Regions from separate parts of the Halomonas sp. A3H3 genome, predicted to be linked through region 1. Evidence: predicted binding sites of a transcription regulator. Region 1 holds the regulator's gene; each other region holds the start of a gene.
The links. The regulator sigma-54, encoded in region 1, starts transcription at its own class of promoters, with help from an activator protein. The targets are predictions, from matches to a motif close to TGGCACNNNNNTTGCTNT.
Positions count from the first base shown of each region.

Region 2: HALA3H3_RS00850 (CmpA/NrtA family ABC transporter substrate-binding protein) is a predicted target of sigma-54. The motif match lies at 886-903, and genes of this name have one in related genera.
Region 3: glnA (glutamate--ammonia ligase) is a predicted target of sigma-54. The motif match lies at 1,502-1,519, and genes of this name have one in related genera.
Region 4: speB (agmatinase) is a predicted target of sigma-54. The motif match lies at 855-872, and genes of this name have one in related genera.

Region 1 is NZ_HG423343.1:5,106,888-5,109,092, reverse strand. Features, by position in the region: gene hpf (ribosome hibernation-promoting factor, HPF/YfiA family) at 1-180, opposite strand, end outside; gene HALA3H3_RS23235 (RNA polymerase factor sigma-54) at 278-1,690, opposite strand; gene lptB (LPS export ABC transporter ATP-binding protein) at 1,820-2,205, opposite strand, start outside.
Region 2 is NZ_HG423343.1:204,140-206,344, reverse strand. Features, by position in the region: gene HALA3H3_RS00850 (CmpA/NrtA family ABC transporter substrate-binding protein) at 1-800, opposite strand, end outside; gene HALA3H3_RS00845 (sigma-54 interaction domain-containing protein) at 1,100-2,205, shown strand, end outside.
Region 3 is NZ_HG423343.1:1,499,360-1,501,564, forward strand. Features, by position in the region: gene glnA (glutamate--ammonia ligase) at 1-1,280, opposite strand, end outside; gene HALA3H3_RS06570 (hypothetical protein) at 1,814-2,205, shown strand, end outside.
Region 4 is NZ_HG423343.1:2,752,110-2,754,314, forward strand. Features, by position in the region: gene HALA3H3_RS12185 (sigma-54 interaction domain-containing protein) at 1-726, opposite strand, end outside; gene speB (agmatinase) at 950-1,900, shown strand; gene HALA3H3_RS12195 (YjiH family protein) at 2,004-2,205, shown strand, end outside.

The sequences.
Region 1 (2,205 bases):
GTCAGCACCTGCGGCGTGCAGCGTACAGGCGGCCTGCTGGCGCTCTTTCTCCACTGATAAGGTGACTTGCACCGTAGTTATATTGTCGTAATGGCGCTCTACACGCTCAAGCTTTTCGTTGACATAGTCACGCAAGGCGTCAGTCAGTTCTACGTGATGACCAGTGATATTTACTTGCATTGACGTGCTCCTTATCCATCGGACTGTACTTCGATTGTAACCCTTTTTGCCGCGTTGCAAAGCCCTTGTCGAGAGTTTCCCTGAAACGTTAACGAAGTTAGCGCAAACGACGCCGTTCACTGGAAGAGGGAATGCCCATGGCTTCACGGTATTTCGCCACCGTACGACGCGCCACTTGAATCCCTCCTTCGCCTAATAGCGTCACTAAGCGGCTGTCTGAAAGCGGCTTGCCGGGCGGCTCCTCTTGAATCAGTTTCTTGAGTCGTGCACGGATGGCGGTGCTGGAGTGGCTGTCGCCATCTTGACCGCTCACCTGGCTTGAGAAAAAGTATTTGAGTTCAAACACACCACGGGGTGTATGGATATATTTTTGCGTCGTTACCCGTGAAATAGTCGACTCGTGCATCTCCACGGCTTCGGCAATGTCGGCCAGTATCAGTGGTTTCATGGCTTCTTCGCCGTGCTCTAAAAAGCCAATCTGGCGGGTAATGATTTCGCGACCAACACGCAGCAGCGTATCGTTTCGGCTAGAGAGGCTCTTGATCAACCAGCGCGCTTCCTGCAAGTGCTCTTTGAGAAACTGGTTGTCATCGCTTTTATCCGCACGCTTAATCAAGCTGGCGTAGTCGGGCTGAATGCGCAGCCGTGGCAGGGCCTCGGGGTTGAGCTCTAAATGCCAGCCTTCATTATCGTGGCGGACGACTAGATCGGGGGTGACATAGCTGTCATCGGTGTCGCCGTAGGCGCTGCCTGGGCGTGGGTCTAGGCTGCGAATAAGCAGGATGACATCGGCCAGCTGTTCGTCGTCGAGCCCTAGACGGCGTTTCAGCAGACGCATATCGTCTTTGCCAAGCGCTTCGAGAAACTGCCGCACCAAGCGGCGGGCGGGAACCAGCAGTGGCGTATCATCGGGGAGAGCTGCGAGCTGCAGCATCAAGCACTCACGCAAGTCACGGGCAAATATGCCGGTCGGCTCAAACTGCTGGAGCTTGAGTAGAATGGTTTCCACTTCGCGCTGGCTTAGCCCGTCAATGCCCTGGGCACGAAGCCCTTCACGGATGTCGTTGAGCGGCTGGGTCAGGTAGCCGTTGGCGTCTAGCGCGTCGATTAAGCTTTCCGCGACAAGCTGCTCGCGAGCGCTAAAATCGGTCATGGCGAGTTGCCACAGCAGGTGGCCATGAAGGCTCTGCCCGGCTGCCTGGCGCTCAAAGTCGGGGCCTTCGCTGCTGCCCCCCTGGCTTCCCATATCTTGATAGGTATCTGACCAGTCGCTATCTACCGAGAGCTCAGTAGGGATGCTCTCTGACCACTCTTCTTCCTTAGGCTCGCTGACAGCCTGTTCACTAAATTCATCTTCCTGCTCCAGCATGGGATTGGCATCGAGGGCCTGCTGAATTTCTTGACGAAGATCCAGCGTAGAGAGTTGCAGCAGCGCAATGGCCTGCTGCAACTGGGGCGTCATGGTCAGCTGTGTGCCGATACGCAGTTGGAGAGAAGCTTTCATGACCATCTGAGAACCACTCGTTAATCAGAATGCTCCACCCTAGTGCGAGTGAGTGCTTGGCGCAAGTGCAATAAGCATGCCATTGGTCGTAAAGTTGTTTTAAAGCGCTATTTAGGGGTGATTAAGGCAAAAACATTACAGGCGAAAATCGGCGCCCAAATACACATCCCTTACTTTTTGGTTGGTGAGAATCGAGGCGGGCGAGCCACTGGCGATGATTTGCCCATCGCCGACGATATAGGCGATATCGCAAATGTCTAGTGTTTCACGCACGTTGTGATCGGTGATCAGCACGCCGATATGGCGCTGTTTCAGTGCACGAATGATGGTTTTAATCTCACCTACCGAGATGGGGTCAACGCCCGCAAAAGGCTCATCGAGCAGAATAAAAGCGGGCTCTGTGGCTAGCGAGCGGGCTATTTCTACACGCCTGCGCTCGCCGCCCGAAAGGCTCATGCCCAGGTTGTCGCGAATATGGGTGATATGGAAGTCTTCGAGTAGCGCTTCCAGGCGCTGTTCGC
Region 2 (2,205 bases), 4.9 Mb from region 1:
CGAAGGTTGGCCACCATCTCCGGCGGTGGAATGACTCGGATTTGAATGTCCTGATCAGGGTCAAGGCCATGCTCAGCCACGTAGTAGCGTAGTAAGAAATTATGCATGGAGTACTCAAAAGGTACGCCGAAGGTAAAGCCTTTCCATTGCTGAGGGTCGCGTTTATCTTGATGGTCGTTGTGCAGCACGATGGCTTGCCCATTGATGTTCTCAACGGCAGGCATGATGAAGTGTTCGGGGTTGGAGCCAGCACCAAGGGTCATAGCCAGTGGCATTGGGGTAAGCATGTGCGCCGCATCGTATTCGCGGTTCAGCGACTTGTCTCGAGCCACGGCCCAGCCAGCGGTCTTGATAACGGATACATCCAAGCCATAGCGCTCGTAGAAGCCCATGGGGTGCGCCATGATGATTGGTGTGGCGCAGGTGATGGGGACAAATCCGATATTAAGCTGGGTTTTCTCCAGGGGGCCTAAATTTTCTTTAATCGCTGCTTTAATGGCATCCATGGGAAGCAAACTTGCTAATGCTGCTGCGGCCGTGCCGCCGCCAATCAACTTCATAAATTGACGACGATGCATGTCGCTGTGGCCGAACATACCGCGAACCAAGGCACTCTCCACCATACGATCCATCATTGCTTCAGTATCGGTGGGCGCTGAAGAGGGACCTGCCTGGACAGGCGTAATGGTGGTGTTACCTGAAGGCTGGCAGTCGTGACAATCACAGTGCCGCCCATGAATGAGAGATTGACGGTGGTCGAACGGGTTGCCGAGACTGCTGTGGTCGTTGTTGTCTTTCATGGACGTTCACCTCACAGGAGCAAAAAAACAGATGGCTGCGCCGTCTTGGTGCGTAATGGTTTAAGCATGCGGCGCTAACAAAGGCATTGCGAATTGCGTGCCAGTTAGGGCTTATTATCTTTAAGTGTTTGTTTATTAATTTATTATTTTAATTTTTAAAACTTTGAGAGGGGGCCTTTAAAAGGCACGAAAAATCGTAAATAACGATATTTCGTTGTTTATTTAACGAAAACTCGTAAGTGGCGCGGGAATTGAAAGCTAAAGAGAAGGATCATCTCTAAACATTGAGGTAATAGCCAATGGTAGGGCGAGTGGCTGCGCAGACCGAAGCTTCAGCACTTATGGGTGAGTATTCACCGCTTGCAATGATTGTTGTCGACCCGATTGCAGATCAGCTGCTAGCGGCTAATCCCGCTGCCTGCGAATTGTTGTGTATTGAAAGTGCACTTTCCTTAACGTCACCGTTTAGCCATCGTTTGAGTGCTTCACTGCCGCTATGGGTGAGTTTTACCGATGAGACACTGGTGCAAAAAACGGCCTGGTCGGATGACCTGGTGATGCTAGACATGCTGCGCCAGCCTTACCGGGTAGAAGTCTACGCCCAGCATATCGAAGGCTCTTCGCAGCTGTTATTTACACTGATTGATCGCAATAAAGCCGAGCAGCGGCGTGCAAAAGCAGAGTTAGGACGCCAGCACCGCCAGGGCGAGGTGGGCTGGCAGCGTGTCGAGCAAGTTTTCGAGCAGATTGAGAAGCAGAACCAGCTAATTCTGGGCGCAGCAGGCGAGGGCATTTACGGTTTGGATGCCGAGGGCAAAACCACCTTTGTTAACCCCGCCGCTGAGCGCATTCTGGGCTGGAGTACTGAGGATATGGTGGGTCATGACGCGCACCTCATGTTCCACCATACCCACGCTGACGGCAGCCACTTTCCAGTGCAGCAGTGCCCTATTCATGCTTCGTTTAGCGACGGCCAGGTGCATCACGTTGATAACGAAGTGTTCTGGCATAAAAATGGTGAAGCGATTCCTGTTGAGTACACCAGCACGCCGATTTTCGAGATGGGTCGTTTGGTCGGGGCGGTGGTGCTATTTCGCGATATTCGCGAGCGCAAGCGCGCTGAGCAGCAGCTGCGTGATGCCCTCGCTGAGGTAGAGTCACTCAAGCAGCGTTTGGAGCTAGAGAATGAGTACCTTCAAGAAGAGATAAAAGCGGAGCTTAACCACCGCGATATTGTCGGCAACAGCCCGGCGGTGGCAAAGCTGATCCAGCAGATTGAGCTGGTTGCCCCCACAAGTGCCAACGTACTTATCAGCGGCGAGTCGGGCACCGGCAAAGAACTGATTGCCCGCGCCATTCATGCGGGTAGCACGCGCAGTGATCGGCCGTTGATCCGCGTCAACTG
Region 3 (2,205 bases), 3.6 Mb from region 1:
AACGCACGGTCAGCGTCGAGGGCTTCCAGTGCTTGATCCAGGCTGTGCGCCACAGTCGGTACTGACTTGCCTTCTTCTGGCGGCAGGTCGTACAGGTTTTTGTCCATGGCATCGCCAGGGTGGATCTTGTTTTTGATACCGTCGATACCCGCCATCAACATGGCAGAGAACGCCAGGTAAGGGTTGGCAGTCGGATCAGGGAAGCGCGCTTCCACACGCTTGCCTTTCGGGCTGGCGGTGTAAGGAATACGGATTGAAGCCGAACGGTTGCGGGCACTGTAGGCCAGCATGACCGGCGCTTCAAAGCCAGGAACCAGACGCTTGTATGAGTTGGTAGAAGCGTTAGTAAAGGCGTTCAGGGCACGGGCGTGCTTGATGATGCCGCCGATGTAGAAAAGCGCCATTTCAGACAGACCAGCGTACTCGTCACCGGCGAACTGGTTGTTGCCATCTTTCCAGAAAGACTGGTGAACGTGCATACCCGAACCGTTATCACCGACCAGCGGCTTCGGCATAAAGGTGGCCGTTTTGCCATACGCGTGGGCCACGTTGTGGATCACGTACTTCATTTCCTGAACTTCGTCAGCTTTCTTCACCAGCGTGTTGAACTTAACGCCGATTTCGTTCTGACCTGCGTTGGAAACCTCGTGGTGGTGTACCTCGACGGTCTGACCAATCGCTTCCAGGGTATTACACATTGCGCCACGAATATCGTGGAAGCTATCGACCGGAGGAACCGGGAAGTAGCCGCCTTTAACGCGCGGGCGGTGGCCAAGGTTGCCGCCTTCAACGACACTGTCGGTTGCCCAAGCGCCTTCGTCGGAGGTGATTTTGTACATGGAGCCCTGGATATCAGACTTCCAATGCACTTCGTCAAAAATAAAGAATTCAGGCTCAGGACCGAAGAACGCGGTGTCGCCCAGGCCAGTAGACTGCAGGTAAGCTTCTGCGCGCTTAGCGATAGAGCGCGGGTCACGATCATAGCCCTGCATAGTGGCCGGCTCGATGATGTCACAGCGCAGCACCAGCGTCGCATCTTCGGTGAAGGGGTCAAGGTAGCCCGTACCATCTTCCGGGCGCAGAATCATGTCGGATTCGTTAATGCCCTTCCAACCTTCAATAGAAGAGCCATCGAACATTTGGCCATTCTCGAAGAATTCTTCGTCTACATCGCGCGCAGGCACGGTCACGTGCTGTTCTTTACCGCGAGTGTCGGTGAAACGCAGGTCTACCCATTTAACATCGTGTTCTTCAATTAGCGCGAGAGTCTTGGCTGACATAGTGTCCTCCGGTATGAGCGTGGCTTAAAGCTAACGACAGTAAGCTACCGATAAAAGTGTTGTTCGACAAAATACGTGCTAAACCGCACGTTTGTCATTCTTGTTCGCTCAACGTTTGCCTGACATTGGTTAACAAATCGCTCAGCGAGCATTTCAGACCGGCTATCGTTTTAGCACGCCGCAGGGCTTATGCCTACGGCCCGCTAGCCGCTTGCAAATACAATGCAGAGAACATGCCAACACTGCACCAATATGGCATAAAAAAACAACAACTATCTGTTTTATAAACATTAAAAAATGGCTTCGAATGCCTCTTGATGACGCATAACGGCGCAACAGGCTATTCTGAACCGTCTAAAAAACCTCTTATGCACCAAAATATAACAAAAATAATGCCGCGCGCCCCATTAAAGTGCACAAGTCATACTTAGCGCTGTTTTTTAGCTCGCAAATTTTTTTACTTGCTACGCAAATAAACCAGATACTACAATAAATTACAATTTGATAGATTTGCTCACAATCGGAGTCGGCAAATGGGATCGGTCTGCTTTATCGTTGATGCCATGGTGACGGGTGAAATGTTGCCACGCCACTTAAAATCCATACGTGAATCCGGTGTCGCCGACCACTTGCTGCCCATTTTGGTGACAGCCACTCAAGCGCAAGCACGCCTGAGTGCTATTGAACAGCGCTACCATGCTCATTCGCTGATTACACCATCAAGGCCGCTGGGGGCTCGCTTGAATAAAGCCGCGTTTACCAGCCAAGCAGAGTGGCTCATCATTGCGCTACAGAAAAAACCACTGCCTGCGGAGCTTTGGTGTGCACTCTATTCACAGCTCAACACTTACACCCTTGACGCCTTGATTATTGGCCTCACCCGGCCATCGCTGTCGGAACGCATCCTGAGGCGCTTATTGGCCAG
Region 4 (2,205 bases), 2.4 Mb from region 1:
TAACAGCCCGGCTTTGCCCTGGCGGGCGGCACCGCTGAAAGCGCCGGGCTGGTAGCCAAACATCTCGGACTCAAACAGATTCTCTGGAATCGCCGCGCAGTTAACGTCGATAAAGGGGCCGTCACAGCGCTGGCTCCAGCGGTGTAGCTGCTTGGCAAAGGCGGTTTTACCCACACCTGATTCACCCAGCATCAGCACATTGGCATCCGAAGGGGCGACCCGCTTAAGCAGCAGCGCAATTTCACGCATCACGCTGCTACGCACCTGCAAATTGTCCAGGGCGTCATCCAACGCCTGCTCTTCCGCGTCTGGCGCTGCCTGACTGCGCTTTAAGTGTTCGCTAAAGCGTTTTTGCAGCAGCGCATATTCGTCCTGCAGTAACTGCAAGTCGGTTAAATCCCGCGAGCGGCTGATAATGCGCTCCAGCTTGCCGTCGACGAACACTGGGTAGGCTTCGGCAATCACCCGGCGGCCTGTTCCGGTGACTTGCATAATCTGCGCAGGCCGACGGGTGCGCATCACTTCCATGGTGATGGAGGGTTTGAGCACCCCGGCCGCTTGCAGTTGCTGCACACTGCTGGAGAGCAGCTCTTCTCTGGATACCCCGTAAACCGCTTCTGCTCCTGGGCTAATATCCACTATTTGCCCATCGCCACTGACGATAAAGAAGTGGTCGTTTGCGGTCTCCACAATGGTTCGCAGCACACGCCTGTCTATTTCACTCATCGCAGCCAACTCCTCTGAGTGATTCATTTATGAATCTTTGATACAAAAATGAATTAAAAAAGCCTCTAGTTGATTCATTTTTGCATCGTTTGGTCGCTAATCCCACCACTTTATAGGCATCTACGACTTGGCATGGTCTGTGCAATGACTTTAGAAGAGTAGTGAAAAGAGCTAGGCCAATACCTACACCGTGCTCACCGCCAAAAAATATAAGGAGATGTGTATGTCGGAGTTTAATCAGCCCTTGGGCGGAAACACCATGCCGCGCTTTGCAGGCCCTGCCACCATGATGCGCCTGCCCACCCAAGAGACAGCCGAGGGTTTGGATGCGGCATTTATTGGAATTCCCATGGATATCGGCACTTCAAACCGCCCCGGCACGCGGCTTGGACCACGCCAGATTCGTGATGAGTCGCGCATGCTGCGCCCCTACAATATGGCGACCCGTGCCGCGCCCTTTGAAAGCTTGCAAGTGGCCGATATCGGTGACGTACCCATCAATACGTTCCACCTGCCGAAAAGCGTCGACATCATCACCGCCTTTTACGATGACGTGCTGAAACATAACTGCATTCCGCTGACTCTGGGGGGGGAACATACGCTCACGCTGCCTATCCTTCGCGCCATGGCCAAAAAGCACGGCCCGGTGGGATTGATTCATATCGATGCTCACGCCGATGTAAATGAGCACATGTTCGGTGAGCCAATTGCCCACGGCACGCCGTTTCGCCGCGCCCAGGAGGAGGGCTTATTGGCCCATGGCAAGGTAGTGCAAATCGGCCTGCGTGGTACCGGCTATGCCGCTGAAGATTTTGACTGGTGCCGTGGTCAGGGTTTTCGCGTCGTTCCCGCCGAAGAGTGCTGGTATCGCTCTCTAGCGCCGTTGATGCAGGAAGTGCGCGAGCAGATGGGCGATATCCCGGTGTACATCAGTTTCGACATCGACGGCCTGGATCCTTCTGTTGCCCCCGGTACCGGCACGGTGGAGATGGGTGGACTGACCTCTAGCCAAGGATTGGAGCTGGTTCGCGGTGCCGCCGGGCTGAATATTGTCGGCGGCGACCTGGTGGAAGTATCTCCACCTTATGACCCCAGCGGCAACACCGCGCTGATGGGCGCCACACTGCTGTATGAAATGCTTTGCGTACTACCGGGCGTTAAACACAGCGAGTGACGCCGACCGAATAGATATCAAAGAAATAGCGACTAAATAAAAAAGTACTGACCTAGCTACGCCGCCAGCCACCTCCAATAATCACTTCCAATGGGTGACCCCTATGTCGTATAGCAACGTTAAATCGGAACAGCCGACCTCGTCGGCACCGATACCCCGCGCGCACTTACTGAAATTTATCATTCCATCGCTAATTGGGGTGCTGCTGTTTCTCGTCCCTTTTCAAGTGGGCGATACCATTAACATCGGCATGGGCCTAATGGCCGATAGCCTGCAAACCCTGCTAGGCTCGGCGCTGCCAGCTA